Regions from separate parts of the Synechococcus sp. N32 genome, predicted to be linked through region 1. Evidence: predicted binding sites of a transcription regulator. Region 1 holds the regulator's gene; each other region holds the start of a gene.
The links. Region 1 encodes NtcA, which controls nitrogen genes in cyanobacteria. Its sites were predicted from a motif close to GTANCNNNNGNTAC; they were not measured.
Positions count from the first base shown of each region.

Region 2: DXY35_RS09700 (DUF4278 domain-containing protein) is a predicted target of NtcA. The motif match lies at 4,655-4,668, and genes of this name have one in related genera.
Region 3: DXY35_RS04710 (molybdenum cofactor guanylyltransferase) is a predicted target of NtcA. The motif match lies at 2,779-2,792, and genes of this name have one in related genera.
Region 4: DXY35_RS04685 (circularly permuted type 2 ATP-grasp protein) is a predicted target of NtcA. The motif match lies at 2,644-2,657, and genes of this name have one in related genera.

Region 1 is NZ_UCND01000011.1:513,020-520,767, reverse strand. Features, by position in the region: partial or broken gene DXY35_RS13185 (transglycosylase SLT domain-containing protein) at 1-101, shown strand, start outside; gene DXY35_RS13100 (hypothetical protein) at 189-692, opposite strand; gene DXY35_RS06305 (thioredoxin domain-containing protein) at 756-1,331, shown strand; gene thyX (FAD-dependent thymidylate synthase) at 1,376-2,098, shown strand; gene dcd (dCTP deaminase) at 2,109-2,702, opposite strand; gene DXY35_RS06290 (cob(I)yrinic acid a,c-diamide adenosyltransferase) at 2,702-3,301, opposite strand; gene rph (ribonuclease PH) at 3,447-4,190, shown strand; gene ntcA (global nitrogen regulator NtcA) at 4,249-4,965, shown strand; gene DXY35_RS06275 (DUF3084 domain-containing protein) at 4,993-6,144, shown strand; gene DXY35_RS06270 (resolvase) at 6,141-6,587, shown strand; gene DXY35_RS06265 (DUF3146 family protein) at 6,565-6,822, opposite strand; gene pth (aminoacyl-tRNA hydrolase) at 6,822-7,439, opposite strand; gene DXY35_RS06255 (TatA/E family twin arginine-targeting protein translocase) at 7,454-7,684, opposite strand; gene psbH (photosystem II reaction center phosphoprotein PsbH) at 7,694-7,748, opposite strand, start outside.
Region 2 is NZ_UCND01000015.1:217,323-225,070, forward strand. Features, by position in the region: gene speB (agmatinase) at 1-359, opposite strand, end outside; guanidine-I (ykkC/yxkD leader) riboswitch at 386-486, opposite strand; gene DXY35_RS12785 (hypothetical protein) at 662-826, shown strand; gene DXY35_RS12790 (hypothetical protein) at 962-1,126, opposite strand; gene DXY35_RS09670 (hypothetical protein) at 1,430-1,585, opposite strand; gene DXY35_RS09675 (hypothetical protein) at 1,684-2,010, shown strand; gene DXY35_RS09680 (hypothetical protein) at 2,195-2,404, shown strand; gene DXY35_RS09685 (hypothetical protein) at 2,515-2,727, shown strand; gene DXY35_RS09690 (SDR family oxidoreductase) at 2,783-3,448, shown strand; gene DXY35_RS09695 (J domain-containing protein) at 3,464-4,249, shown strand; gene DXY35_RS12795 (hypothetical protein) at 4,246-4,410, shown strand; gene DXY35_RS09700 (DUF4278 domain-containing protein) at 4,464-4,568, opposite strand; gene DXY35_RS09710 (hypothetical protein) at 6,600-6,806, opposite strand; gene DXY35_RS12800 (hypothetical protein) at 7,339-7,704, opposite strand; gene DXY35_RS09715 (hypothetical protein) at 7,738-7,748, shown strand, end outside.
Region 3 is NZ_UCND01000011.1:206,535-214,282, forward strand. Features, by position in the region: gene DXY35_RS04695 (transglutaminase family protein) at 1-548, shown strand, start outside; gene DXY35_RS04700 (hypothetical protein) at 536-1,027, opposite strand; gene DXY35_RS04705 (GTP 3',8-cyclase MoaA) at 1,107-2,150, opposite strand; gene DXY35_RS04710 (molybdenum cofactor guanylyltransferase) at 2,147-2,743, opposite strand; gene DXY35_RS04715 (NarK family nitrate/nitrite MFS transporter) at 3,006-4,547, shown strand; gene DXY35_RS04720 (nitrate reductase) at 4,630-6,861, shown strand; gene DXY35_RS04725 (nitrate reductase associated protein) at 6,842-7,309, opposite strand; gene DXY35_RS04730 (hypothetical protein) at 7,588-7,748, shown strand, end outside.
Region 4 is NZ_UCND01000011.1:198,529-206,276, reverse strand. Features, by position in the region: gene DXY35_RS04695 (transglutaminase family protein) at 1-94, opposite strand, end outside; gene DXY35_RS04690 (alpha-E domain-containing protein) at 67-1,062, opposite strand; gene DXY35_RS04685 (circularly permuted type 2 ATP-grasp protein) at 1,056-2,531, opposite strand; gene DXY35_RS04680 (sodium:solute symporter family protein) at 2,848-4,278, shown strand; gene DXY35_RS13175 (hypothetical protein) at 4,296-4,424, shown strand; gene DXY35_RS04675 (aspartate carbamoyltransferase) at 4,586-5,701, shown strand; gene asnB (asparagine synthase (glutamine-hydrolyzing)) at 5,711-7,735, shown strand.

The DNA.
Region 1 (7,748 bases):
ACCACTTGCTGGAGCAATGGGAAAGCGACCCCTTTCGCAGCATTGCCAGCTACAACGCCGGGCCTGGTGCTGTGGCCTCTTGGGCACAACCCTCGGATCAAGACGACGATGCACTCTGGGTGGAACGCATTCCCTACCCGGAAACACGCTTCTACACCAAGAAAGTGCTGGACAATCTGCTCGGCTACCTAGGCGGCAATCAATCGTTCTGCAACGAGACTGGCGCTGGGATGGGGCAGAAGCGTGCCGGCGACGATGCCAGCGATCACGACCAAACTCATCAGAAGCAGGCAGATCCCGGCGGCGGGCAGAACACCGATGCGGATGAGATCGAGCCTGGCCAAGAGCACGGCTGAGGCCAGGATCAACACGTCGGTGAGCACATTGAGCTTCAGCAGATAGATGCCACCGGTGATCACCACCAGCAGCGTGACCACCAACGTCATCACCCGGCTCGACGCCATCAGCAACGACACCTGGCGCAACAGCAGATCGGGCATGGTGCAGAAGATGACAACCACCTGGGTCTGCAGCAGCACGAGACACCAGAACCAGGCCGCACTCACGCCATTGAGAGACGTGAAGGAGGGCTGAACAATCTGCCAATGGTTGCCGAGCACAACCGCAACGAGAAACAGCACCGTCAGCAACGGCGCCCGAACCGGAAGGCTTAGCAGTCGCAGAATTGGCATGGCGTCAAGGTAGCGGCGGCCTTTCGAAGGAGCTGCCAGAGTGATCGCTGCGGTTGACGTGCGATGACAGGCACCCCGGAGTCTTCGCCCCTGGGCACAGCGCAGCGATGGGTGCTGGTGCTGATTGCGGTAGCTCTGGCCATGGGCCTGGTTGTCCTACGCGGAGGCATTCAGAGCGAAAGTCCGATGGAGCAGCTGGCGAGACGATCCCTCGACCCACAAACAGCGTTAACCAACGGACGCCCAACGCTGATCGAGTTCTACGCCGATTGGTGCCAGGTCTGCAGAGAGATGGCACCTTCGATGCTGGCTTTGGAGAAGCAATCGCGAGATCGACTCGATGTTGTTCTGGTCAACGTCGACAACCCCCGTTGGCAAGATCTGGTTGATCGCTACGACGTCAACGGCATTCCCCAGTTGAACCTGTTCAACGCTGAGGGGGAAGCCAAGGGGCGATCCCTCGGCTTGCGCAGCGCTGAGGAACTCCAGCTGCTCACCACAGCTCTGCTTGAAAATCAGCCGTTGCCGGCCTTGCCTGGCGTCGGCAACGTCAGCCAACTGCTGACGCCCCCCTCTGCGAACAACGCGGTGGCAGGGGCCTCGAGCCCAGCCAACGCGGGACCCCGCAGCCATGGTTGACACGCCTCGCCATGATCACCACAACTCGTCACTCTGACGCTCCCATGGACCGCTTTCGGGTCGATCTGATCGCAGCTACGCCGAACCCGCAGCAATGCGTGTACGCCGCCATGCATCAGGACTACAGCGAAGGATTCGTGGCCGGAGATCGTGCCAACTGGCCCGATGAGCAGCGGGCTGGAGAGATCTGTGTGAAACGCCTGCTGTCTGGAGAGCGCGGCCACTACGGCCCTATGGAGCATGCGCAGATCGTGCTGAACGTGGGCTGGTTCCCGCACTCGGTGATGCAGCAGGCCCGCACCCACCGGGTTGGGGTGAGCTTCGATGTGCAGTCGATGCGTTACACCGGTGAACGCATCTGCCGTGCAGCGGATGGGGCCCTGGACCTGGAAGAGGTGTTCTATCTGCGGCCCATCGGCGAGTACAGCGATCGGCAGGGCAAGAAATACGCCTACACCGAAGCACTACGCCAACAGGATCTTGATCTCTGCCGTAGCGCCGCCGAGCGCTACAGGGATCTGCTCAGGGCGGGCTTCTCCGAGGAGCACGCCCGCGGCATCCTTCCCTTCGACTACCGCCAGCATTTTGTGGTGAGCTTCAGCCTGCGGGCGTTCCTGCACTTCATGGACCTGCGGGCCAAGCTCGATGCCCAGCTGGAGATCCGCCAGCTCTGTGATCTGATGTGGCCCCACATGGTGGAGTGGGCCCCTGAATTTGCAGCCTGGTACGAGAAGAGCAGGCTGCACCGGGCGCGTTTGGCCCCCTAATCAGAGAGAACTAGACCTTGGCCAGCGTCACCCGTTCCGGTTGGTGCTGGTACTTGCCTTGTCGATCGCTGTAGGTGGTCGAACATGGATCACCCTCAAAAAACAGCAGCTGACAGATGCCCTCATCGGCATAGATGCGGCAGTCAGCACCAGAACTGTTGCTGAATTCAAGGGTGAGGTGACCCTCCCAGCTCGCTTCTGCCGGGGTGGTGTTCACGATGATTCCAAGGCGGGCATAGGTGCTCTTGCCCAAACAGATCACGGTGATGTTGGGGGGAACCCTCAACTTCTCCAGGGCCACACCGAGGCCATAGGAATGGGCCGGGAGAATGAAATATCGCCCATCTTCATCCTCATGAAGGGGAGTGGGTTCGAGGTTGGCCGGGTTGAACCGCTTGGGGTTCATCACCGTGCCTGGAACATGCCGGAAGATCAGAAATTCCTGGGGAGAAAGGCGTAGGTCGTAGCCGTAGGAGGAGCAACCAAAACTCAGCACTGGCCGCAGCTTCTGCTCGGGCTCCAGGTGACGGACCAAACCGCTCTGGAATGGCTCGATCATTCCCTGCCCGGCCTGTTCAGTGATCCAGCGATCGCACTTGAGCATCAGAAACCTCGGCGCAACTCCGTGACTTGATCTGCCATCTCCACCACACCGGCGGGGATTGCAGGTCCAGTGATGATCACATCCATCGAAGCGGGCCGCTGCTCAAGGGCTGCAATCACGTCCGCCTCATCCAGGTATCCGAAGGCCACGGCAAGGCCGAGTTCATCCAACACCAGCTGGTCGAGATCTCCCTGGATCAGATGCTGACGGCAGATGGACCAAACCTCAGCCACCGCCTCCGCACCACCGGGATGCCCCGGCGAGGAGAGGCAGAGGGGCACTTCCGGCCGCAGCCAGACGAGGCCTCCGCAGAGCTGCACCCGGCCGGCCGGTCCCTGCTGCACGCCCCCTTTAAGGAACTGACTGATCAGAACACGACTGCCCAAGCCGGCAGCTCGCATGGCCTGGCTGAGAACACTGGCGAAACTGCCTCGATAAGGCGCCGTATGCACTTGCAGCTGCCCTTCGGGAGCCACCAGATGTAGGGGTGGCGGATCAGTGACGGCAGGCAAGGGCCTCAGGCCCGCCCGTTGCAAGGCCTGCTGATCCCGATCCAGGGAATTTGGGAAGGATTGGGGGTCGGCGAGGCTTGTGGTCATCACGGAAGCATCTGTCCGGGCGACCCCGGCGAGACCTTGAATGTAGCGGCGAGATCACATTCCACAAGGGGATTGACACCACCCATGGTGTTTGGACAGGGCGAGAACCAACCGCCTGCGAGGCTTGACGAACTGCACACCACCGATGAGCCAATCCCCTGAACAACGCACTGATGGCCGTCGCCCGCAGCAGTTGCGACCGTTCTCGGTGACCTGGAATCCCATGGGGTTTGCCTTGAGCTCCCTTGTGGTTCACACCGGCCGAACCGCTGTTCTCTGCAGCGTTTGCTTGGAGGACAAGGTTCCCCGCTGGCGCAAGGGAGAAGGATTGGGATGGCTCAGCGCCGAATACCGGTTGCTGCCCGGATCCACCCCACAGCGGCAATCACGGGAGCTGATGAAACTCTCGGGTCGCACCCAGGAAATTCAGCGGCTGATCGGCCGAAGCCTGCGCGCCGTGATCGACATGGAGCGCTTAGGGGAGCGCACCTTGCTGATCGACTGCGACGTGATCCAAGCGGACGCCGGCACCCGGACGGCCTCGATCACCGGGGCTTGGCTCGCCCTGGACCAAGCCTGCCGATCACTGGTGGACCAGGGAGTGCTGGAGCAATCGCCCCTGATCGATCAGGTGGCGGCTGTATCCGTGGGCTTGGTTGATGGCCAGGCCTTGCTGGATCTGGACTACAGCGAAGACAGCCGAGCCGAGGTGGACCTGAACGTTGTGCAGTCCGGCGATGGCCGTCTGCTGGAAATCCAGGGAACTGCGGAGGGTGCGCCCTTCAGTCGCAGCCAACTCAATGAGCTGCTGGATTTAGCAGAGCCGGGATTGACATCCCTAATGCAGGCTCAACGCCAGGCCTTCAACGAGCACAGCAGCGTTACGTAATAACCGCTACATGGCGGCCACCGCCGGCTCCGTAACTTCGCCACACCAGGGGGTTGTCATGACCAGTAGCCGAGGTTTCAGCCGATACGCCCCGCAGATGGTGGCTCCAGCTCCCAGCGCAGAGCCCGCCAATCGTTCTCTGCTGGAGATCATCCGGGATCTCGATGGCGCCAGCAGTGAACTGGTGGATCGCAACAAGACCATCTTTTTCCCTGGAGATCCCGCAGAACGGGTGTATCTGATCCGCCGGGGGGCCGTTCGTCTGTCCCGCGTCTACGAATCGGGAGAAGAGATCACCGTGGCCCTGCTCCGCGAGAACAGCCTCTTCGGGGTGCTGTCACTGCTGACAGGCCAACGGTCCGACCGCTTCTATCACGCTGTGGCCTTCACCCGGGTCGAAATGGTGACGGCACCAGCGACCTCCGTGAAGGCCGCCATCGAAGCAGACACCAGCGTTGGCCTGCGCTTGCTTCAGGGTCTCTCCAGCCGGATTCTGCAGACCGAGACGATGATTGAAACCCTCACCCATAGGGACATGTCATCCCGACTGGTGAGCTTCCTGCTGGTGCTTTGCAGGGACTTCGGCGTGGCAGATGAGCTGGGCATCACCATCGACCTGCGCCTGTCCCATCAAGCCATCGCTGAAGCAATTGGCTCAACACGCGTCACAATCACGCGTCTGCTGGGAGACTTGCGTCAATCCGGTCTGGTTCAGATTGACCGCAAGAAAATCACCGTTCTGGATCCGATCGCGCTGGCCAAACGCTTCAGCTAGGCCTTCCATCGCCCGACTTGTGCAGCGATGAGCGGCTGGGCACTGATTCTGGTTCTGTTGGTGCTCGGGGGCGTGCTGTCGACCCTGGGCGACCGCTTGGGCAGCCGCGTCGGCAAAGCGCGACTGAGTTTGTTCAGCATGCGCCCACGGCGCACTGCCGTTTTGATCACGGTGTTGACCGGCAGCCTGATCAGCGCACTCTCACTTGGCCTGATGCTTCTGGTGAGCCGGCAGTTGCGGGTGGGCCTGTTTGAACTGGATGCCCTGCAGGAGAAACTCCAAGACAGCCGTCAGCAGCTAAAGGCAGCCGAGCGGGAACGGGACAAGACCCAAACGGAAACCAAACGGATCGCCATTGAGCTCGAGCAATCACAGCAACGGGCCAACACCCTGCGCCTCGAACTGGCTCCTCTTCAGAAGGAGCTGGCCCAACTCGAAGCCGAACGTGAACGCCTCAGTCAGGACATCGCCTCCCGCGATGCGGACATCCAGCGCACAGAAGCCGAACTCAACAGCGTTCGCAGCCGCATCCGAGCCGGTGAGCAGGAACTCAAAGAACTGGAACGCAATCTGGTCGCCTTGCGGCGTGGATCGGTGGTGATCAGCAGCGGACAGACCTTGGCAAGAGCAACGGTTCGACTCGATGCTCCGGACCAGGCCAAACAGGCTGTCGACAGGCTGTTGCAGGAGGCCAATCTCAACGCCTACGGGAAAGTGCGACCTGGCGAAGCACCCGAACGGCAGTTGATCCGCGTTCCGCGCAGCGATGTGGAACGCCTGCAAAGCATCATCCGCAAACCAGAGACCTGGGTGATCTCGCTGCGCTCAGCCACCAATGTGCTGCGAGGTGAAACAGCGGTGTACGCCTTCCCCGAGGTGCGTCCGAACCGGCCGGTGACCCAACGCGGAGACGTGCTGGCCACCACCACACTGCAACCGGATGAACGCACTTCAGAGGGCATTCGCACACGATTGAACCTTCTCCTTGCCTCGGCCTATGCCGAAGTGCAGCGGCGGGGATCCCTGACCGAAGGCCTTCAGTTCGATGGATCAGCCCTCTCCCAACTGGCCCAGACCCTGATGGAAGGACCCAGCCAAAGCGTGGTCTTGGAGGTGATTTCCGCAGGGGTCAGCGACAGTGCCGATCCTGTCGTCGTCACCATTCAGGCCTCCCCATGAAACGGGTGGCCGTCCTCGATCCAGGCCGCTGCAAATGTGGTCTTGTGCTGGCCGATCTTCAGCTCGGCCTCGTGCGCGAAGGGCATGTGCTGGCCCCGGAGGCCGTCGAACCCTGGCTGGAGCACTGGAATCAAGACCAAGCTCTCGACCGCATCCTGATCGGCGATGGCACGGGAAGCCGAGCCTGGATCCAGCGACTGGAACGGCTGGGCCATCTCACTGTGGTTCCGGAGCAGGGAACAACCCTGAGGGCGAGACAGCGTTACTGGGCGCTGTGGCCAGCTCGAGGTTGGCGACGGATGCTGCCAGCAGGACTGCGCATTCCACCGGTGGATCTGGATGCTGTTGCAGCTTTGGTGATGCTTGAGGAGCACCTGCAATGCCGCCTGAAATGGCCTGAGCCTGATCCCACGTTCTCGCTCAGAACCTGGCCCGGACCATGAAGGTGTAATCACCCCCTGGTTCCAGCCTGTAATCAGAACGCACCAGAAACCGCCGCAGGGCATCCTCGATCAGGGCACGTCCCAGGGATGGCTCAACCACAAGTTCACCGCGATCAAAGGCCCAGGAAAACTGCCACTCAAACCCTCCAGCAGAAACTTCGCCCTCCACGCACTTGGCTTGAAAACACTGGCGGAGCACCCGCAAATGGGCCGTTGTCGCCGGAAGTGCCGGCATCAGTCGACCGACTCCAGGTCATAGCGGAACCCGTTGATCCAGGTTCCAGCGCGCTCAAAGCTCTGGCGCTGAAGACGTTGAATCCCATCCAGAACAGCATCGAGAACAGCGCCGACACAGGGTTGCTCCGCCTTGCTGAACGGACCAAGAACATGGGACACCGTTCGGGCGCGGCGTTCGGCAGGGTTCTCAGCCGGCGCACCAATGCCGATCCGCAGCCTAGGGAACCCCTGGGTACCGAGATGCTGGATAGTGCTGCGCAAACCGTTGTGCCCGCCGGCACTGCCCTGGGCCCGCAACCGCAAACGACCCAGCGGAAGATCCATGTCGTCCACCAGCACCAACAATTGGTGAGGCTCCAGGCCGAACCAATCGAGAGCCGCACGAATGGCACGACCGCTGTCATTCATGTAGGTCTGAGGCATCAGCAAGCGCAGCCGCTGCTCACCAACCCCTGTATCGGCTGCAAGACCGTGCAACTTGGCCTGCTGACGAAAACTGAACCCAGAGCGCTCACCCAAAAGCTCGAGGGCCATGAAGCCGATGTTGTGACGGGTGCCGGCGTATTTCGCACCCGGATTTCCCAGACCCACCACCAGCTTGAGATCAGTGGTCATACCGCTGGAACGACTCAGTCGCTGGGGGGAAGTTCTTCAACCGGCTTCGCAGCCTCACCGGAAACTTCCGGATCAGCCATGGCTTTGTTGATCTCTCGTTCGAATTCCTTGGAGGCGGATTGGAAGCCCTTCAGGGTTTTACCAAGAGTCCGACCAAGCTCGGGCAGGCGTTTCGGCCCGAAAACCAACAAGGCAACGGCGCCGATAACCGCCATTTCGGGGAGACCGACGCCGAAGATGTTCATGGGTGCAGATCAGCCGAGGCCGTTCCAGTTCACGTTGATGCCCTCGAGGATGAGGGACTTGTTG
Region 2 (7,748 bases), on a different contig from region 1:
GCTGAAATTCGTCGGATCCCCTGGGGGCCGAAGCGCGTTCCGGGCCGGTAGGTGGTGCCGCAGTCGTGGGGTACACCAACGATGGCAACGTCGTAATTCCCCACTTGGTTCACATCTTCTAAGTAGGGCGCCTTCATGAAGGTGTTGATGCCGGCAAAATGCGGCAGCTCGCCTCTAGAGAAGGTGGAGATGTTGCGGTCAACAATGCTTTCGGCGGCTTCAAGCCCGAAGCGTTTGGCCTGGTCAACTTCTTGCTGCCAGCCAGTGAGTGGAAGCTTGCGTTCCTTCTCGAGTGCCTGCATGCCTTCGCTGGGATGCGAACGCTGGAAGGCCCCTGAAGGGTCCGATGGGGATGACATCAAACAAGGGAGTGTGCGTTGAGGCGGTCTCCCGGGCTTTTGTCCCTCCGTGCAACCGGCAAGGCCGGTGGAAACCTCTTGGACCAGGCATCCCCGTGAAGAGATCGGAACCCTAGGTTTCATCCGCAATTTCACTGTCTGCGGCTTTGATCCTCTGCGGAGTGTGAACCGCTACAAATGATTGGTGTGGCTGATTTTGCAGAAGATGGCTGTTGGGTAACAACAGCTGCTAACAGCAGGTAACAAGCCAATTCGCGTTGTCATTCGTGCTGCTTAGCGTTTGCTCAGCACGAATGATTGCTGTGAGTGAATCCTTCGGTGGTCTGCCCAATAAAGAGTTGAGTTCTGGTGTGTCGCAGTGGTGGCGCGAAAGGGTTCAACACCTGATTGATTGCGGCCGGGCTGAGGATGCCCGCTGCCTTTACCTGGAGTTCGGGGAGGACAGTGCAGGAACGCTGGGTTTCTGAGCAACCCGCATAAAAAAGGAGGGTTCCCTAGGCCCTCCCGGATTCGACGCATTACCCCTCACCGGGGTAAATCAAGTGTTACGTGCTGAACACTCAGCCGCTGTAAGTGTTGATACTTATTCCTTGGCGCAAAGATCAACTTAAGGATTGTTCCTGACGCCGCAGAATCTCATAGGCCTGCCAAAGACATTCAACGTCAGAGCACACTGCATGTCGATTGCAGACGCGGTAGCGGCCCTGGCCGATGGCATCAATGGTTGTGCCCTTGGAGGTGGCACAGATGCGACTGATGCTCTCCATGGGATTGGCTCAGTGGATCAAGGATCTACAGCCGTGAGGGGGCGCCATGCACATTTGATTTGCAGTTCTAAATCTCTTTTGCAGGAGAAAAGATCCATGGCTAACAGCTCAGCGCCATAAAAAAACGGGCCAGGCCCGGTTTTTGTTCAGCTTTTGCTGGCGTTTTGAACGCTCAGGCTTTGGAAGGCTTGGTGGTGAGTGCAGCAGACATGGCGGAGGCCAGGAGCACGCATCCGGCGACGGCGAGGAAACCCATGGATCAGTGGGGAGGAAACGACTTGAGCATCATTCCCACAGCTGGCGTCAGCTTTTGTTGCTGTTGGCACGGAATTCGGAAGAACCTTGCTTTCGGCCTCCCTCGGCTGTTTTGAGAAGCATCTCCTGACGGTCGAGACACGATGAGCACAGCAATTTCCCCTTGTTGCGCCAGTACGCCGCCATCGAGCGCTCGATGCGCATGGAGCAACCTTCACAACGAAATAACGGCATCGACGGCTCCGCGACGCAGCTCTTCTAACGCAACGGCGCGGTTGAACCGGTGTTCTCTGTGACGATGGGTGCGCTTCGCTCGCCCCAGCCTTGTGATGCAGGCCCTGCGTTTGTTGCTGCTCACCTTGATGGCGCACGTCGCCTCTGCCTCCATGTCGTTTCAGCCCTTGGATCGGGTGGAGGGTTGGTTGATCGAGCGACGTTTGGATGCAAACCAGGATCCGATCTGCCGTGCGTCTGTGCCAGGACCTGGCACCTGGTTCTCGGCACGGGTTCATCTGGATGCGAACGACGAGATGGTAGTGCCTGCCGGACTGCATCGGCCGGACGAAACGAGGCTGGAGGCTGTGCGTGATGCGCTCCGGCGTTGTCGCGCCAGTGTTCTTTATCTGTAGCGGATAAAGCTTTGTGGCCGGGGCCGCTGCTGATCTGAAATCGAGCTATGAAATCGGTGTCGGCAGTTGCAAAATCGTCGACTCCTCACACCACCTGAGCCTCCGCCAAGCGCGGGGGCTTTTTTTTGATTGATCCCGAACAGCACCTTTCGATTTTGTGCTCAGCAAATGTTTTGCGGTTTTGATGTTTTTAACCGCTAAATCTCTGATGTATTGCATCGAGAGGCTTGATACAGGAGGGCAGTGGATCCAGGAGATCTGCTTCAAAACGGAGTTCAAAGCCTTTGTGAATGCCCGCACCAAATCGCGCGCCACGTTGAAGACCTATCGCGTGGTGCATGTCACCTGGAACCAGGTGGTCACCGTTGTGCAGGGATCAGCTGAACCCCATTGATCTGGCTTGCTTCGGCGTTTCCCGAGCCGTTGCGATCCCGAAGACTTCAAGGCTCTTTCTTGGATGTGAAATGTCCTGAGCCATAACCGGTGGCCCAGGGGCCTGTGGCCATGATCCTCACGCGGTATCTCAGTAGTGAAGGTTGGGTGGAGGAGTGTTCCCATGCCAACGCTTTTGATGCCTACATCGACGCACGGCGACGCTGCGTGCTGCGGGGCTGTCCTTATCTGCTGGTGGATGCAGAGACCGGCAGCACGGTCTCCGTGCTCACGGTGAAACAGTGTTTACATCAGTACGGCGTCGAAGGGGATTTTCCGGCGTGATCCCTGAGGGGATCGACGCAAGAGCCGGCAGGATGGCGGTTGCTGAAACATCCCGATGGCGACGTTTCTGGTCACCGGCGCAAACCGTGGGATCGGCTTGGAATACTGCAGGCAGCTCAAGGCCCGTGGCGATGATGTGGTGGCCATTTGCCGTCAAACCAGTGATGAACTGGAGTGCCTGGGAGTGCGGGTGGAAGCCGGCCTTGAGTTGAGCGACAGCCAAGCCATTGATGACCTGGTGCAGCGTCTGGATGGTTTGCCCCTCGATGGCGTCATCCTCAATGCCGGGATTTTGCAGTCGATGGGCCTGTTGGATATGGATCCCTCCGGGATTCGCCGCCAGTTTGAGGTGAATGCCCTTGCTCCTTTGCTGCTGGCCAGGGCGTTGGTGGATCAGATGCCCAGCGGAGCCAAGTTGGTGCTGATGACCAGCCGCATGGGCTCCATCGACGACAACAGTTCGGGAGGCTCCTATGGCTATCGGATGTCGAAGGTGGCGCTCAACATGGCCGGAAAGTCGTTGGCGATTGATCTGGAACCGCGGGGCATCGCCGTGGCGATCTTGCATCCCGGATTGGTGCGCACCCGCATGATTCGCTTCAATCCCAGCGGGATCCCCCCCGAGCAGTCGGTGAAGGGGCTGTTGGCCCGGATCGATGGCTTGACCATGGCCACCAGCGGCAGCTTCTGGCATGCCAATGGTGAGTTGTTGCCGTGGTGAGGCGGGAGACACGCTTTGGGCTTTGATCCGCGTCAGTGGTCAGGCGGAGGCCCTGAACAACGGGTCACCAGCAATGTTGAGGCGTTGCTGGCGGAGAACGACGCTTTGCGTCGCGAGGTGTTGCGGCTCAACCGTGAGTTGGAGCGACTGCAACGTCAGCAACGCCAACGCATTCGTACGGAGCCCAGATCCCATCGCCCCTGGAGTGAGCCATCGGCACAAGCTCCACCGCGCATCAGCAGCCAACAGGTGCGGGCCTGGGGGCAGGCCCTCGCTCAGCAGCCGGGATGGACGGCACTGCGTCAGCGCGGATTGGAGTTGTTGATTGACCAGCTCAACCGCAGTGGTTTTCCTGCCCACTTAACCCTTGAACAGCGGTTGGATCGGTTGGTTCGTGGGCTGGGAACAGATCTCATGGCGGCGGTGGGAGCCAAGCCGAACAAGCAAACAACGGCCGTTCTGGCGGCGTTTGCCTTGTTTGGGGTTCGCGCCAGTGAATGGCTGGATGAGGATCCACAGCGTGTGGTGGAGCAGTTGCGTCAGCGGCAGGACCAATCAGGTTCAAGGCGGCAGGGTCGCCGCACCCGAACGGACCAACGTCAAACGGATCGTCAGGACGATGGTCACGCCCGTGATCCACGCCGTGCCGCTTTAAGGGTGTTGGGTTTGGAGGCCAACGCGTCCCTCGCTGAGATCAAGCAGGCGCATCGAAAACTGGTGAAGCAGCACCATCCCGATCTCGGTGGTTCTGCTGAGGCGTTTCGACGCGTCAATGAGGCGTATCAGTCGTTGGTTCAGTGACGCTCTTGTCCGATGATCTGGGGCAGCAACAGGTGGTGTTAATGCCGGTGGAAGTTGGTGTGGTGCTGATTGGTGCTGGCTTTGCCGTGGGTGTGTCCCTCGCCGTCGCCGTTTGGTTTGAACGTTGGAAGGCAAAACATCCCGATCCTGAAGGCAAATGAGCCATAAAAAAGCCCCGCCGAGGCGGGGCTTGTAAGAGGTCGTCATGCTGTTGTCAGCTGGCGACTTTCTGACCGCGATAAACAAGAACCGGACGTTGAACGTTGGATGCAGCAGCGTTGTTCTGGTTGTACTTCTGGCCGCGATAGGTCAGGGTCATGATGGGTTCCTCGAAGCAAGCTCAGGTCCCCGTTCCATGGCCTGAGTCGAACTGCGGTCAACACGAGTGCTGACTGAACGTAGTGGGTAGCGGTTGCTACATATTGGTTATATCCATGGGGTCAATCCCTGTGTCGTTCACGCCGATACAAACCAGGGAGATTGGTTGCTCGTGAATTGATGAACTCAGTCTGGGTCTGGGTTCTTGGCTGTGATGAATTCAACAATGAATCCTGCTGAATGTATCTTTGCGATACCAGTTGACCTCTGAGGCGGCTTTTGGTCCATCTCGTCATCCGATGGTCCTTGGTCGGCTCTTGGGGCGGGTGGTGGTCAATGGTGGATTTTCGGAGGTTCGTTCCCAGGGGGGGATGGAACGCGCATTGGTAATCCCTCCAACATTGATTGAAAGCAATCACCTCGACCCTCTTCTTGAACATATGGGTGCAACTCCCGTTGTTGGCAATTGAAAACTGAGAGCTGTCGAAACAACTTCCCAGACCCAATTTCTTCGTGAAATCCCAATCCCAAATCATTTGCGTCAAGCGTCACTTTGCAATGAAGAAATCGCGTCCCAGTGGTGTCAACAGATCCTTTTCTTTCTCCGCGTTGCGTATTGATGAACGACTGAAATCGATGCAGATTGTTCCTCCATATCCGCTCGGATTGATTCCGCTGGATTTTCTCGATGACGACGATTGACGTGGCCTGCTCTGCATGAGTCCTGAGAGCGTCTGTGTGGGCTGTTGATTGTGTGTTGTGTGGGATTGGTCTTGGTGTCTGTTGAGTGCCGTCTGAATGGCCTTGGCGGATTTGCTGTAGGGCCAATGGTTGTCTACGCAACAGAACCACAGCTCCAATAGAGATATTTTCCAAGGCTCCGCTCTGAATGTCATGAGCTATTGGGAGCAGAATTGGAGGAGGAATCTCAAGCTAATCACTGTGGATGAGGTGCCACCCGCACAGCAGATTCAGGTGTCGAGATGGTTGAAGCAAAGAACAGAGCTTCTGCTCGGGCAAATACAGCCAGTCGATGCTGAATCTCTTGTTCAAGAGTTTGACGACTATGAAGATGCTTGCTGCTAGTAATGGACTGGCTTGATGGCTTGGGTTGGGCAGGAGTGATTTCAGTTGGAATTTCTTTCCTCTGGGATCTGTTCTTGCCTTTGAATCTGTTGGTGATTGGTGTTATCTACGTGACCACATTTATTGGCTGGCTTTTTCTCACAAGAAACAAAACCAGTATCTGAGGTCAAGCCCGTTTTCACCACAGAAAAATGCAAACCCCCATATCGATACGCCAGGGACGAAAACGACCCCATGGGAGTGTCCAGAGTCTGTGGCTTGAGGCCTGCCAGGGGGTGGTCTTTTCTTTTCCCATCGCCTGCCAGGTGTGGATTCGGCAGGCTTGTTGAGAATGGTCCGGCGCTGGCTAACAACAGTGGACACCGAGAAGCATTGGGGCCACTGACTGGTGTCTCTTTTGTGGACTCTTGCTTTTTCGACAGAACCGAGCGTGACTGGCAACAATGGATGGAGACAGGCCTGGATGCACTGACCGGCGCTGTTGTCGCCTTGAGGAAGAAAGGGAAGGAAGAGCCACCTCGCGATCCCAAGGACGCAGCCAGGTTCACCCCTAAATCTTCACCACACGGTGCCGACGACACCTCACCACGGTGCACGAGGCAAACCAGAAGCAATGCCGAAATGGCAGCCAATGACACTTGACCCGCAATGAGGTCTGGTTACACCGAGGAGGTTGGTAGGAGATCTGATGGAGATTCACCTTCACCACGCCCAATCACTCGGCGAACTCATCCTGGATGGACGACACACGCCATTTCGCGCATTGGCTTGCCCGTTGAAACCTTCGGTGGTGAGAAGCGAAAGAGGGGCAAAGCGTCACAAGTAGTTCGGATGTAGGCCTGACCTCGGTATGCCGATCCTGCATATCGGATTGATTTGCCCCATCACCTCTGCCTGAGCTCATCAAGATGAATTTGGTCTCAGGGGGGTGTGCTTTGCAGAGCGGTCACCCCTTTGTTTCCACCTCGTTGGCCAATTCAGGTCCATCCACGTAGCAAACCGCTTGGTTTGGCCACATCGCATGGACGATCCGATAGGTAGCCAAGGTTGAAATTGCCTTGCGTCGAGCATCGATCAAGGCCTTGAACTCAGTCTTAAAGTTCAATTCCCTGATCCATTGATGATCAGGACCTTGGCGTTCGATGAAGTACATGCCGAGAATGGCTCTCAGAGTGAAGCTAGAAGGTAGATGCGTTCAGCAGCTGTGCATCTCTGTTTCCTGGATTCAGGACACCCATCTGCTGATTGGTGTCAGGTGATGCGTTCTGCCCTGTCGAAGCAGGGTTACGACAAAAGTGCTCCGTTGGACGACTGACCTTGGAGCGGCGAGGCCACCTCTACGAGGGCAGTGGCTTCGCTTACCTAAAAAAAGAGCCCCCCAGCTCTGAATAAAGGGGCTCGTGTTTGTTGACTTGCTCAGAGTGGCGACAAATCGACCCGGTGTGAAGTTGGGTCAGAGAGCCCTCATCCAAGCCTCAGAACTGTGGATCACTCAGTGGAACAAACAGTGGACAAAAGAGAATCTCTTGGCCTCCAAAATCCCTGTATTGCCAACGGTTCTCTGATTCTTTGCTTGAGAAACTGTTTCCTCGAAGCAACTCAGGTCACCGTTCCATGGCCTGAGTCGAACTGCACCTAGCCGAAGACGAGGTGAACGTGATTGCGTAGCAGTTGCTACAGATCTTTTATGGGGGTGGTGTCAATCGACGTTTCGTTCGTACTGTTACAGAACAGGAAATCTGTTCGGCTCCGATGGGTTGATTCAGGCCCTTTAAGTGCTTCAAGCGCGTTTGGGTGGTGTGTGCACCGGGCGTGGCTTGAGTTGAGGTGCTTTCTGGGTCATCACGGCTGAAGGTGAATTGAGTCGATTCTGTCGCCGCTTGAATGGTCGGAATGATGGATCGGCTACCGATCACGAGGTTCAGGTCCTTATCGCTCTGGCTTGGACTCAAAGCTTCCATTAATTCGTTGTTCTGCTGAACAGTTCTGCTGCGATTGAGTGATCCTTGATGCTTACTCAGTGTGAAGCTGATTGCGCCGAAAGACGCCATCCGTACGGTGTGGGCAGGTCAGTTTTCGCGGTCATGAACAGCTC
Region 3 (7,748 bases), 310 kb from region 1:
GGTTGCCCAACGGCCAGCACGAACCCGCGGCCATCGACCTCACCCAGGAAGCCCTGATGGGCAGCAACCAGCAAACCCTGGCTTTTCTGAAGCAACTGATTGAACTGATTCAAGAGCGGGTGAAATACACCCAACGCCATGTGGGCCCCGCCTGGCCGGCGGGCCGAACCCTGCGCGAGCGGATCGGCTCCTGCCGTGATCTGGCCATGCTGATGGTGGCCTGCTGCCGCGTGGTGGGTCTCCCCGCCCGCTTCGTGAGTGGCTATCAACTGCAGCAGCCTGCCCCGAAGGAGTACGACCTGCATGCCTGGGCGGAGGTTTACCTGCCGGGAGCGGGCTGGCGGGGCTTTGACCCCAGTGCCGGGATGGAAGTGAATGGGCGCTATGTGGTGCTGGCCACCTCCTCCAAGCCGGAACTCACCGCAGCCGTGAGCGGCAGCTTCAGCGGCCCCCCAGGAACAAACAGTGAACTGACCTGGCAAATTCAGATCACCGAAGAAGCCTCCACAACGGAAACCTCCTCACGCAACCTGGTTCAAGCCGCCTGAAGCAACGGTTCCACCCCGTGCAACTGGGGCTTCGGCGCCGAGCTGTGGGTGGCTGCCATCAAGGCCGGAATCTCGGCGCTGTTGTAGACGCGGAATTCACGCACCAGAGAAGCGCCCTCCTCACGAACCGCCTGGTTCAGAACAACGGAACCATCGGGATCGGAAATCGAACGGTGGAAAGTGCCAGGAGGGATGCGAAGGATGTCACCACCGCTCTCGAGCCGAACGATGTGGAACGGCTGTTCCCAGGCCAGGTTCACCAAGAAGAAGGTTCTGCCGCCACTGGCCGCGAGCAGATTGTCTTCTTGATGAGGATGCAGATAGAACTGCCAGGCTCCGCTCTCCGGGTCGTTGGGGGGCGACACCGCCGGGCCGCTGTGAATCACCAGGTCGCGCGCATTCGAGGTGTCCACAGTGACGTCGAAAAAACGAACCGACGGGGTGTCGCGGAAGCGCTCGTAGGCCAGCAGTTCAAACATGTCGATGGATCCGTCGGGATCCTTCAGCTGCCCCGTTGTACCGAGGGCATCACGCAAAAACGGTGACGATCACGACGGTTCAGCCCCCCAGATACGCCATTTCCGCATGGGTTGACGCAACGGCAGCTGGATCACGCTCCTCGCTGTAGCGGTCTTGACGCCGCTGCCAGAGCTGGCGCATGGCCCGCTCAAGCTGAAGCTCCGAGGCGAGCGCGGGCTTCAGATCGGTGCCTTCAGCGGAGAACAGGCAAGTGAACGCCTGCCCATCGGCGGTAACACGCAAGCGATTGCAATCCCCGCAGAACGGCTCACTGATGGAGGCGATCACACCGATGGATGAGGCGCCATCGCCATAGCGCCAACGCCGGGCCGTGCCACCCCGCGGTCGACCCAGCGGTTCAAGGGGCCAACGGGCATGAATGCGCTCCACCATCTGCGCCGCCGGCAGCACCTGGTCGAGCGTCCACTGGTTGCGGTTGCCCACATCCATGTATTCGATCAAACGCAGCTCCATCCCTTGCTTCCGGGCCAAAGCGGCCAAGGGCAACAGCTGATCGTCATTGATCCCCCGTTGGATCACGGCATTGAGCTTGAGCTCACCGCGTGAGGGGTCAAAGCCAGCGGCGCAGGCCGCCGCAATGCCGTCCTGCACCTGGCGCACCAGGCGGTCCCCGGCCACTGCGCCACCCTGGAGCCCAGCCATGCGCGCCGCTGCCTCCCCTTCCGCCGCATCCAGGCTGATGGTGATGCGATCCAGCCCTGCGGCGCGCAACGCCCGCGCCATCGGCTCCGACAACAGCACCCCGTTGCTGGTGAGCGCCACGGCCTGCAAACCGGCCATTGGATCCGAGCGATCCCGCCGGGCCTGCGTCACCGCCTCCAGCAAAGGCAACAAGCGACGGCTCAACAACGGCTCTCCACCGGTGAGCCGCAACGTTTGTGCCCCCAGGCGCGCGGCCACACGAATTACGCGCATCTGCTGCTCAAGGGTGAGCAGGCCAGAGGGTTCCTCCACATCCGGACAGCAGTACGGACAGGCGAGATTGCAACGGGCCGTGAGCGACAACCGCAACACCCCGATGGGCCGGTTGAGGCGATCTGCGAGCGGCAGCGACGTGCTCATCCCTCCAACGCTGCCAGATCTGCAGGGCAGTTGGCATTCACCAACGCCTCTTGAGGCAAGCGCACCGCCTGATGGGGAACGCAGGTCAACCAGTCCATCCAGCGCAACTCTCCGCGTTGCAGTTGCTGATCAAGGCAGGAGCGGAAGGGAGAACCGGAGGGGATCACCGCCAGCAGCGGCTGCAGCCGTTGCCCGTCATGGGCGACCGCTGCCTGCTCCGGTGCACGCTTCCAGGCTGCGATGAGTTGCCGGACAACGGCGGTGTTCAAACGGGGCATGTCCACCGGCAGCACCAGCAGGGCCTCCCCAGGCTGAGACGGCAACAGCCTGGCCAGCGCCTGCAGGGGGCCATTCCAGGGAGGGGATTCCAGCACCACGGAACATCCGGGCCGGTGGGCCAGCAGCTCTGCGTGCACGGGATGACGACTCAACACCTGCACCGGATGACCGAGCGGCAACAGCTGGTCGACCAGGGCCGTGAGCCAGACACCACCGGAGGGGTGCGGCAAGAGGGCCTTATCACGCCCCATGCGACGGCTGCTTCCGCCACTGAGCACACAAACCCGCAAGCCTTGATTCACATCGTCGACCAACAATCTGCACCAGCGAAGTCCAACAACCCACAAAAGTTGCAACCGCTACCAAACCGCTGCGGCACAAGATCACCTAATCCAATCAATCAGCCCCATTGATGTTTGCCTGGAAACACAAAAACACAAATCGGTAACCAATCTGACCAAACAAGGGGTAGGCGAATTGATTAACTGCGCGGGTCAAACGGATTCTCTTTTCGACCGTTTTGCCATCCCCGGGCACCTTTCCTTTTGAAGCCCGAGGTTCCTTCTCTTCTCCTCAATGCTTGGCGACCTTTGGTCGTTCCAGGGCAGGTACCGAACCCTTCACCTGACCTGGATCGCCTTCTTCCTGACCTTCGTGGTCTGGTTCAACCTGGCCCCTCTGGCCACCACCGTGAAAGCGGAGCTGGGTCTGACCGTTGGTCAGATCCGCACCGTGGCCATCTGCAACGTGGCCCTCACCATTCCGGCGCGCGTGCTGATCGGCATGCTGCTGGACAAATTCGGACCCCGGATCACCTACTCCTCGATCCTGGTGTTCTCGGCGATTCCCTGCCTGCTGTTTGCGTCCGCTCAGGACTTCAACCAACTGGTGGTGGCCCGTCTGCTGCTCTCCATCGTTGGCGCCGGCTTCGTGATCGGCATCCGCATGGTGGCTGAGTGGTTCCCGCCCAAGGAAATCGGCCTGGCAGAAGGCATCTATGGCGGCTGGGGCAACTTCGGCTCCGCCTTCTCCGCCCTCACCATGGTGGCCCTCGCTGGCTTCCTCTCCTTCTCCGGCGGTTTCGAACTGCCCACCGGCGCAGTTCTGAACTGGCGCGGTGCGATCGCTTTGACCGGCATCGTCTCGGCCGTCTACGGCTGCTTCTACTTCTTCAACGTCACCGACACCCCCCCCGGCAAGACGTATCAGCGCCCTGCGAAAACCGCAGGCCTAGAAGTCACCTCCATGCGCGACTTCTGGGGTCTGCTGGGCATGAACGTGCCCTTCGCAGCCATCCTCTGTGTGCTCTGCTGGCGCCTCTCCAAGGTGGGCTTCCTCACCGCAAGCACCTACCCCCTGGCCCTCGGTGCCGTTGCCGTCTGGTTTGCCTTCCAGACCTGGGGAATCATCCGCACCAACCGCGACCTGATCCTCGGCAACAAGGTTTATCCCAAGGAAGATCGCTACGAGTTCCGCCAGGTGGCGATCCTCGAGCTCACCTACATCGTGAACTTCGGCTCCGAACTGGCCGTGGTTTCGATGCTGCCCACCTTCTTTGAAACCACCTTCGATCTGCCGAAGGCCACCGCCGGAATCCTGGCCTCCTGCTTCGCTTTCGTGAACCTGGTCGCCCGTCCTGCTGGCGGTCTGATCTCCGACCGCGTCGGCAGCCGCAAGAACACCATGGGCTTCCTCACCGCCGGTCTCGGCGTGGGCTACTTGGTGATGAGCATGATCAAGCCCGGCACCTTCACCGGCACCGCCGGCATCGCTGTTGCCGTGGTGATCACCATGCTCGCCTCCTTCTTCGTGCAGTCCGGTGAAGGCGCCACCTTCGCGCTGGTGCCCCTGGTAAAGCGTCGCGTCACCGGTCAGGTGGCCGGCCTGGTGGGTGCCTACGGCAACGTTGGTGCTGTGACCTACCTGACCATCTTCAGCCTCCTGCCGATGTGGATGGGCGGCGGCGGCGAACCCACCCCCGAGGTGATCGCGGCTTCCAACAGCGCCTTCTTCCAGATCCTGGGTGTGGCCGGTCTGATCGTGGCCTTCTTCTGCTTCTTCTTCCTGAAGGAGCCCAAGGGGTCCTTCGCAGACCTGCACGAAGGCGAAACCGCCTGATCCATCTCCCTCCGCAGCACCCTGTTGCTGCACATCGACCCGGAGCTTCGGCTCCGGGTTTTGTTCTTTTTTTGGTTCCTGCATGACCAACTCACCCCGCAGCGTGCGCAGCCAGTGCCCCTACTGCGGCGTGGGTTGTGGCCTGGAGCTTTTGCCTCCTGCCGTGAAGGGTGAGGCCGTGAAACGGGATGCCGAGGGCAACCCGATGTGGACCGCCCGCGGCGACCGCGAACATCCCTCCAGCCTTGGCCAGGTCTGCATCAAGGGCGCCACCGTCGGCGAAACCCTGGCCCCAGGCCGCCTGCGCCAACCGCTGTTCCGCCAGACCCTGGAGGACGACTTCGCGCCGATCAGCTGGGACGACGCCCTCAACAAAATCACCGGCCAGATCCAGGCGAGCGTGGCCCGGCGCGGCAACGCCGATGGCATCGCCATGTACGGCTCCGGTCAGTTCCACACCGAGGATTACTACCTCGCCCAGAAGCTGCTCAAAGGCGCCCTGGGCACCAACAATTTCGACGCCAATTCGCGGCTGTGCATGAGCTCAGCGGTGGCGGGCTACACCCGCAGCCTTGGCTCCGATGGTCCCCCCTGCAGCTATGAGGACCTCGACCACTGCACAGTGGCGTTTCTGATCGGCACCAACACGGCCGAATGCCACCCGGTTCTGTTCCAGCGGCTGCTGAAGCGAAAACGCAAAAACCCCGGCAGCGTCAAGATCGTGGTTGTGGATCCACGCCGCACCGACACCGCCAAGGCCGCCGACATCCACTTGCCGATTGCACCGGGCAGCGACCTGGCCCTGCTGAACGGCATTGCCCACCTGGTGCTGCGCGAAAACGGCCAGGATCCGGCCTTCATCGACGACCACACCGAGAATTACGACGCCTTTTTTGACGTCGCCGCCCGCTGGACCCCCAGACGGGTGGCCCTGTTCTGCAACATCCCCGAAAAACGCCTGCGAGAAGTGGCGGCTCTGTTCCACCGGCGCGAGAAGGTGCTCAGCCTCTGGTCGATGGGGGTGAACCAACGCCGTGAAGGAACGGCCGTGGTGCAGGGGTTGATCAATCTGCATCTGCTCACCGGCCAGATCGGCAAGCAAGGAGCGGGCCCGTTTTCCCTCACCGGCCAACCCAACGCCATGGGCGGACGCGAAGCCGGAGGCCTGGCCCACCTGCTGCCGGGCTACCGCCTGGTGGCCAACGCCGAACACCGCGCCGAAGTGGAGCAGGCCTGGCAGCTGCCGGCAGGACGAATCAACGCCAAGCCCGGATTGGCGGCCTGGCAGCAGATCGAAGCCATGGAACAGGAGGCGCTGGATCTGTGGTGGGTGGCCGCCACCAACCCCCTGGTGAGCCTCCCGGATCTCGACCGGGTGAAGTCAGCCATGCAGAAGTGCCCGCTGGTGGTGGTGAGCGAGGCCTACGCCGACTCGGAAACATCCCACTACGCCCATCTGCTGTTGCCCGCAGCCCAGTGGAGCGAGAAGGCCGGCGCCATGACCAATTCCGAACGGCGGGTCACCTACTGCCCGGCCTACCGGCGTCGTTTCGGCGAGAGCCGTCCCGACTGGGAGGTGTTTGCCGAGGTAGGCCGGCGCCTGGGTTACAGCGAGCAGTTCAACTTCGAATCAGCAGCTGAGGTGTACGCCGAATTCACGGCTCTCACCCAGGGCAGGCTTTGCGATGTGAGCGGCCTCAGCCATGAACTGCTGGAAGACGCAGGACCGCAGCAATGGCCCTATCCCAGCGGCAGCACCCCCACCACAGAAGCCAAACGCCTCTACGAAAACCATCAATTCGCCACCCCCAACAAACGCGCCCGCTTCAGCACCGATCAACCGCTGGGACTGGCGGAACCCCCCTGCGACACCTATCCGCTGGTGCTGACGGTGGGCCGCTACCTGGGCCAGTGGCACACGATGACCCGCACCGGCAAAGTGGAACGGCTGATGAAACAGCATCCCGAGCCGCTGCTGGAGATTCACCCCGGTGACGCGCAGGAGTTGAAACTGCGCAACGGTGAACTGGCGGCGATCAGCTCACGCCGCGGCCACCTGACCGCCACCGTGAAGGTCACCGATCGCATCCGGCGTGGATCGGTCTTCCTGCCGATGCACTGGGGATTCACCCAGGAGAAGGCCTGCGAAGCCAACACCCTCATGCACGACGAGGCCTGTCCTGTGTCAAAGCAGCCTGAACTCAAGGCCTGCGCGGTGATCGTGGCTCCCGCCGTCTCGGTGGTGAAGCCCGTTGAACAGCAGAAAGGACGATTGGAAGCCCTGCGCCGGCTGCTCACACCAGCACTTCGCTGAAGGCTGCCTCAAGGTTGTGGTGGTCATGCCCAGGCCGAACCAACTTGCACAAGGCAAAACGGTCCAACTCACTGAGTTGGGTCCACTGCTCCAGGGTCAGCGCCACACCCCGCACTGTGGCCGCGTCCTGCACCACGGCGGGCAGCTCCGCCTGCTGTTGCCAGGGGGCACCGCTCACCGGTGGCAGATCCTTAGCCATGCCATCGGCCATGGAGCGCGTGCAATCGCGCAGGTGCTGGCGAAGCTGCTCGAGAGCATCAGCCTCATCCGGCCAATCCACCAGGGCTTGACGTTGCTCCTGGGAAAGTTCAAGCCAGTGGTTGAGCTTCAACTTCACCCCACACAGATCCAATTTGCGTCGCACACACAGAGGAATACAGCGCCAGTTGCCGATGAAATCCTGTTCAAAGGCAAAGCAATGGCTGGCGGAATTACGACAGCTGGACATCAACCAAAGCCTTGATCGGTGTCAATGATGACAACGGAAACCCCCGGAAACAGAGATGTTTACCCCGATACAAATGTTGGCCTGTGCGCTTCGCCCTCTCCCTCGGAATGCTGCTGGGAATGTCCCATGGATGGGTCACGGCGGAAGCACTCCAACAGCAGCCCATGCAGGGCTTTGATTCCATAGAAACTGTTAATTCCGCTACACAATTCAACCCATTTAGTAGTCGTTCACACCAATTTTTTCCATACTGAAGCTCTGTTCAAAGAGTTTCTGCCGTGACCAGCAGCATCTCGTCCGCTTCCGGCCGCAGCCCCATCACACTGGCCGCCGGTTTCCTGGGTGCCTTCATCGTGGGTTCTCTCGCCGTGCAACTGGTGCGCAGCCAGACGGCTTCCGTTCAGGCCGGTGCAGCTGGCGTGGAGCCGGTGATCGCCGG
Region 4 (7,748 bases), 310 kb from region 1:
CCTGCCCCCGAGGCCTCAAACACAGGCGATGTTCCCCGAGGAAAACGGGGGCCTCATACCGATACGTCAGGCGGTGAACGATGAGAGCACGCATGCAGGATCGGTGGGGATGGAACGGAGGTCGGCGCTAGTGAAGTAGCGGGTCTGGATCAGGTTGTGGAGTTGGTTGAGGTCCTGCTGAAGCTGGTCAATGGCTTCATGCAGACCGGCTTCGATCAGGTTGTCGATCCGCACATAGCTCCAGCGGGCCAGGAGTTGTCCGCGTAAACAGTCGAGGTCATCCGGGGTGTCTTGGTTTGGCTGCTGCTGAATCTGTTGCAACGTGTCGCTGATGCCCTGCAGGCAGTACCGCACCGAGCGAGGAAAGATGGGGTCCAGCAGCAAAAAGCGGGCCACGGAGGCAGGGCTGATCGCGTGCTGCATGCTCTGCCGGTACATCTGATAAGCCCCCGCTGTGCGCAGCAGGGTGATCCATTGCAGTTCATCCAGCACGCCGCCCACCTCCTCAGGGGTGGGCAGGAGCAGGAAATATTTGACGTCGAGGATGCGGGAGGTTTTATCGGCCCGTTCGATCAGACGTCCCAGCTGACTAAACAGCCAACTCAGATCACGGCTCAAAGTGGTGTCGGTGATTCCGTACACGAGCTGGCAGCCGCGGCGGATGATCCGCAGTTGCTCCTGCACCGGTTCCCGCCAGATGTCTTCGTCGTCCTGCAGGCTCCAGTGCAGATCATTGATCTGCTCCCACATCTCCGTGGTGATCACATCCCTGATCTGCCGTGCGTTTTCCCGGGCCATCGCAATGCAACTCACGATGCTGTTGGGATTGCTGCGGTCCAGCAGCAGGAAGCGCACCACCTGTTTGGGCGTGGCACCGGGGTAGGCCGTATCGAAGCGGTGGCGATCTCCCGTCACCTCCACCAGCGGCAGCCACGGTTCGGCGCTGCCCGGAGGACAGTCCAATGCCATCGCTTCACTCACTTCCAGAAAGCGCGAGATGTTTTCGGCCCGTTCCAGGTAGCGGTTGATCCAGTAGAGCGAATCGGCAACGCGGCTCAGCACGGCACAGTCTCCTGGGCTTGCGGTGCCGCCATCCGTTGGTCGTCGACGATCCAGGTGTCCTTGCAGCCGCCGCCCTGGGACGAATTCACCACCAGGGAGCCCCGCTTGAGGGCCACGCGGGTCAGTCCGCCTGGACTCACCCAGCTGCTTGTGCCGCGCAGCACGTAGGGGCGCAGATCCACGTGGCAGGGGTAAAGCTCACCGTCACTGAGGGATGGCACGGTGGAGAGTTGCAGCGTGGGCTGCGCGATGAAGTTGCGGGGATTCGCACGGATCTTCGTGTCGAAGTCCGCCAGCTCCGTTCGGCTGGCCTGGGGGCCGATCAGCATTCCGTAGCCTCCGGCTTCCGCCACTGATTTCACCACCAGTTGCTCGAGGTTTTCGAGCACATAGCGCTGATCGTCTGGCCGGGCACAGAGGTAGGTGGGAACGTTCTCGATGATCGGCTCCTCATCGAGGTAGTAGCGGATCATCGTCGGCACGTGGGCGTAGATCAGCTTGTCGTCGGCGATGCCGGTGCCAGGGGCGTTGGCGATGGCGACCCGTCCTTGCCGCAGCACGTCGATCAGGCCCGGCACCCCCAGCATCGAGTCCTTGCGGAACACGGTGGGATCAAGAAAATCATCGTCGATGCGGCGGTAGATCACATCCACGGGTTCCAGGCCATTGGTGCTGCGCATCCACACCCGGCCGCCTTCGCACACCAGATCGCGCCCCTCCACCAGGTGAATGCCCATTTCTTGAGCCAGGTAGCTATGTTCGAAATAGGCGCTGTTGAACACCCCGGGCGTCAGGATCGCCACGCGGGGGGTGTCACTCCAGGGCGCCAGGTCTTGAAGGGTGCGCAGCAGATGGGAGGGATAGTCGTCGATCGGTTGAACGGCACGGCCTTCGAACAGGCCAGAGAACAACCGTTTCATCACCCGACGGTTCTCGAGGAAGTAGGCCACCCCTGACGGACAGCGCAGGTTGTCCTCCAGCACCCGCCATGTGCCCTTGCCGTCGCGGATCAGGTCGAGCCCGGAGATGTGGCACCAGCGGTTGAGGGGCAGGCTGATGCCATGCATCTGAGGTCGCCAACCGGAGGAACTTTCAACGTCTTCCCGTGGGATCACACCGTCGTTGAGGATCTGCTGGGGGCCATAGATGTCGGCGAGGAAGCAGTCGATGGCTTCCAGGCGTTGCAGCAGTCCCTTCTCCAGGGTGATCCAGTCGCTGCGGCCGATCAGCCGAGGCAAGGGATCGAAGGGGAGAATTCGTTCGCTGCCTTTGAGCCCGGAATCGTTAAGGCGGAAGGTGGCGCCGAGGCGACGCAGCAGCTGGCTGGCTGAGGCATGGCTGCGGTTGAGCTCGGGCAATCCCATCTGCCCCAGTGATGCGAGTAGTGGGGCCAGATCGGCGCGTGGTGTGGCCGTTTCACCGCAGAAATATTCGTCGAAGCCGACTGTCGGTTTGTAGTCGGTGAACATCCTGATCGCACAATCGAGGTTTATCCAAGGCGTCGCCCCACTCCACTTCGGGTGGTGGTTGCTACACATTCCGCAATTTCAGGCAAGAGGACGCTGATCGCCTGTTGTTTGGGTATCCGTAGGCACCTGAATCGAGGGCACAGGGCCAGGGCAGGGTGCCTCCTTTGCTTATCTGTTTCTGGAGTTCAAACGCTCTTCGACTTGGATGAATTGCTCTGGGCGCGACTGATCTTTGCCCTTGGTGCCGTTGTGACTGCGGCGACGGTGGTGATGATTCTGCGCGGACACATGTATTGGAACCGCAGGGGGTCGATGGATGTCCGCTGACTCGGTTCCCTTCCTTCAGCCCGGGATCGCCTGGGCGTTGGTGGTGCTGTTCTCTGTTCTCTGGGTGGCGCTGGGGATTGCCTGGGGCCGGCGTGGTCAAGGCAATGCCGACGACTACATGCTGGCGGGGCGCAACATCGGGCTGGCCTTGAGCACGGCCACGTTGATGGCCTCCTGGGTCACCGGCAACACCACCCTGCTCGCTCCTGAATTCGGCTACAAAACTGGCCTCTGGGGCATGTTCAGCTATGCGCTGGCCGGGCTTGGCCTGATTCTGTTCGCCCCCCTGGCCTCCCGGATCAAGCAGTTGATGCCCAACGGTCGCACCAGTGGCGACTTCATCCGATTGCGCTACGGACGCCTGTCCTGGTGGGTGTTCATGCTGATCACCGCCATCTACACCCTGGGCTTTCTGATGACCCAGGCGATGGGTGCTGGCCTGCTGCTGCAGGCCCTTTCAGGCTTTGATTACCACGTGGGAATGGTGGTGGTGATTGGTGTTGCCACCGTCTACACCCTGTTCGGTGGAATGCGGGCCGTGATCGGCACCGATTTCATCCAGTCGCTGTTGATCATGGTGCTGCTGGCGGTGGTGGCGGTGCTTGCCTTCCGCCAATTCCCGATGCCCGAGGTGCATGCCTCCTTATTGGCCCGGCATCCCGATCGGCTTGATCTGCTTCTGCCGGCGGGCTTGTTGATCGCCTGGAATTCCGCCCTCTTTTCGATGGGCGAGGTGTTTCACAACAACATCTGGTGGTCCCGGGTTTTCGCCAGTCGGCGTTCGGTGGTGATGACCTCCTTCGTGTTGGGGGGCATCGCCTGGATGAGCGTGCCGATGGTGACGGGCTCCATCGGACTGGTGGCCCTGGCCCGTGAGTTGCCCCTCGAGCAGGTGAACATGGTGTTCCCTGTGATGGCAGCCGATCTGCTCGGGGCCGGTGGCGCAGCTCTGGTGTTTGTGGTGGTGTTTGCCTCACTCACCTCCACACTCGATTCGCTGCTGGCATCCACCGCTGATCTGTTGGCGGAGGATGTGTACTTCCGCCTGTTGCGCCCCCAGGCCAGCGACCTGCAGCTCAAGCAGGCGGCGCGGTTGATGGTGGTGGGATTGGCCGTCATCACTTTGGCGCTGTCTTGGCCGCGGCTGGATTCGCTTGCGTCTGTTCTGTTCTTCACTGGTGCCCTGGTGGCCTCCACGGTCTGGCCTGTGGCGTGTGGCCTCTACTGGCGCACGGCCAACCGCACCGCTGCCATTGCGGCCATGCTCTCCGGCAGCGTTGTGGGTCTGCTCGCCTATGTGCTGATCGCGCCCTATTGCGCTGCTGTGTTTTCGGCGGCCGTGTCGGCGGTTGTGATGCTGATTGGCAGTCGGTTCTGGCCGGAACGCTTCGACTTCACCTTGTTGCAGGAGGAGGGATGATCCAAACGCTTCCCTTGATGGCCGGCCTCGTTGGTCTTTCTGGCTTTCAGTTTCTGCTGGTGACCAGTCAGCTCGCCCTGGTGCTGTCGGTGCTCGTGCTGCTGCTGATCTGGTGGGTGGAGTGGAGGAACGGACGCGTCTGGTGACGTCTCCCTAAGCCAGGCTTCACAGAACATTCTTTTCCGGATCTTTGCTTAAGAAGCTGCTTCTTCGTGGACGCAGCAGTGTGGTTGTTGTTACCGGTAAAAGATGTAGTTCCTGGCTTTAGCACTCGGTTTGGCAAACAGAGTGTTGATCAGATCCCGCTATGGCACAGGCCAAAACAGCAGTTGTGGACGCGTCTTCGGTTCAGATTCGGTTTGAGCCGATGGGGCCCGATGTCTACGGGCAGAACCAACCCCAGGAGCTGCTGGCCGCGATTGCTGAAGATGTTGAACCTTTGAAGGATTTGGTGGATCAGCACGTGGTGTCGATCCAACCGTTTCGCCCAGAGGTTTTGTTGCAGGTGTTTCGCCTGGCGGCGAAGTTTGAGAGCAATCCAGATCGCTATTGCCGTCACAACACGCCGCTTACCGGCAAGATTCTGATCAACGCGTTTTACGAACCAAGCACGCGCACCCGGTTGTCCTTTGACAGTGCCTGGCACCGACTCGGCGGTACTTCCATCAACATCACCGACAGGGCCACCACAGGGATCGCCAAGGGCGAGTCTCTCGAAGATGTCGCCCATATGTTCAACAACTACGGCGATTGTGTGGTGCTTCGGGACAGCGATCCCGGTGCCGTTTATGCGATGACGTCAACCCTTCGGATCCCGATCATCAACGCTGGAAATGGGATCGATGAGCATCCCACCCAGGCGATGGCCGATCTGTACACGATCTTCAAGTGGCGCCCCAAGCTCGCTGAAGCTGAAGTGGCACCCGCTGATCGGATTCGCATTGGGATCGTCGGAATCCCTTCGCGGATGCGAACGGTTCGCTCCCTGTTGAGGATCCTGGCCAAATTCCCGCAGACCGTGGACGAGGTGGTGGTGATTCATGCCCCCGAGTTGGAGCCGGATCAGCCGCTGTTCGACCCAGGACAGTTGGAGGAGCTTGAAGCTTGTGGGATGAAGGTGCGCTCCAGCACGGATCTTCAGGCTGAAGTGCCCGACTTGGATGTCGTTTACATCAATGCCATTGCCTGGGTCGGCGACTCCTATGAGGTACATGGCGGAGGATTCCGCCTCACCCGCGACATGCCGTTCAAACCGGAAGCGATCGTGCTCCATCCCTTGGCGCGGGGAGCGGAACTCAGCACCTGCCTGGATGACACGCCCCACAACTGGTATTTCAGCCAGGCCAGGGGAGCCGTGTTCCTGCGGATGGCCCTGCTCACCTGCATGGTGGATCGGGCCGAACGCGTGATGGATGTGATCTGAGGTGAGCTGATGTGTGGAATCGGAGGTGTTTTCAATGCCGACCGTCAACAGACGGTGGATCGCCAGTTGCTGGTCAACATGGCGGCGATTCAGGCCCATCGCGGGCCCGATGGTTTCGGCGTTGAGGTGCTCGATCAGGCCGGCGTCGGCTTCTGCCATGCCCGCCTTTCGATCATTGACCTGAATGAGTCACGGGCGCGGCAGCCCTTCCTCACCGATGACGGTGAGGTGCTGATGGCCCACAACGGTGAGTTCTACGACTTCCAGCGGATCAGGGCTGACCTCACCGCCCAGGGGGTGCGCTTCAGCAGCAAGAGCGATTCCGAGATCCTGCTGCGGCTGTACCAACGCCAGGGCTTGGAGGCGACCCTGCCCCTCTTGCGCGGTGAGTTTGCCTTCGCCTTGTTTGATCGCTCCGAAGACTGCCTCTACCTGGTGCGGGATCGCTTCGGCATCAAACCGCAGTACTGGGCGATGACGCCTGAGGGTCTGGTGTTCGGTTCTGAATTGAAGGTGCTGTTTGCCCATCCGGCGGTGGAGCGGCGCTTCACCTCGGAGGGTCTGTTCCACCAGTTGATGCAGACCATGGTTCCCGGCACCACAGCCTTCGCCGGGGTGCATCAGGTGAAGCCCGGCCATGTGCTCAAGGTGCAACGGGTGAATGGCCATCTGGAGGTGTCGGAGTCCACCTACTGGGACGTCGACTTTCCGCGCAAGGACGAGCGGGACCCCAAGCGAACCGAAGTCGACCACATCGCTGCCGTTCGTGCGGCATTGCTGGAGGCCGTTGAGCTGCGCATGGTGGCTGACGTGCCGGTGGGTTGTTACCTCTCCGGCGGCATCGACAGCTGTTCGATCCTTGGCTTGGCCTCAGCCGTGAGCCAGGCACCGGTGAAGGCGTTCACGATCGGCTTTGACGACGCCCGTTACGACGAGTCGCCGATTGCCCGGGAGATGGCCGAAGCCACCGGCGCTGAGCAGGATTTGATGCGTCTCTCGGGTCAGGAGCTCTACGGCCACATGGAGCGCACCATCTGGCATGCGGAGCGAACGATCTACAACACCTTGGCAGTGGCGAAGTTCTTGATGAGCCGCCACGTCAACGACGTGGATTACAAGGTTGTGATGACCGGCGAAGGCTCCGATGAGCTGTTCGGTGGTTACCCCGCCTTTCGCCGCGACATGTTCCTCCACGGTTTGGATGACCTGTCGCAGGAGGAGCGCGCCAGCTGGGAAAGCCTGTTGCAGCAGTCCAATGCCCTGGTGCAGGGGGCGATGCTGGCTGAAAACCAGGTGGATGACCCCGATCTTGATGCGGTGGTCGGCTTCACCCCCAGTTGCCTGCAGCCGTGGCTGGCCTGCGCGCCCTTGGTGCCGGAGCTTCTGGCGCAGTCCCATGCCGAAGCCCTGGAGGGTTACTCGCCGGGCAAGGCGATTGCCGCGCAACTGGATGCGGATCAACTGGACGGGCGCCATGCCCTGGACAAGGCCCAGTACGTCTGGATCAAGACCATGCTGGAGGGCCAGATCCTCACCTGGGGTGGCGATCGGGTCGACATGGCCAATTCGATGGAGGCACGACCCGCCTTCTTGGATCACCATCTGGCTGCGGTGGCGGTGCAGGTGCCGCCCGAATTGCGGATCAAGGGGAAAACCGAGAAATACGTGCTGAGGGAAGCCATGGCAGGCCTGTTGCCGAAGGTGTTGTACCGGCGTGAGAAATTCGCCTTCATGGCTCCGCCAGCTCACACGGAGCCTGAGAAGTGGGAGCAGATGAAGCAGCTCGCCGACGACTACCTCAGCGATGAGGCGATCGATTCCGCTGGTTTGTTGAGCAAAGCCGGTGTGCGCGCCTTGTTTGCCCGTCACGAGGACCCGGCCACCACCGACGCGGAGCGTGTGCAGATGGATGCGGTGATCAATCACCTGCTGGGTGTGCAGATGCTGCACCGCATGTTTGTGGCGGAAGACGTGCCAGCCCTGGCCCGCCGGGAGGCGGACCGTCTGGGCTGGCGGGTGCTCATGCCCGTTTGAATTCTTTGGTCAG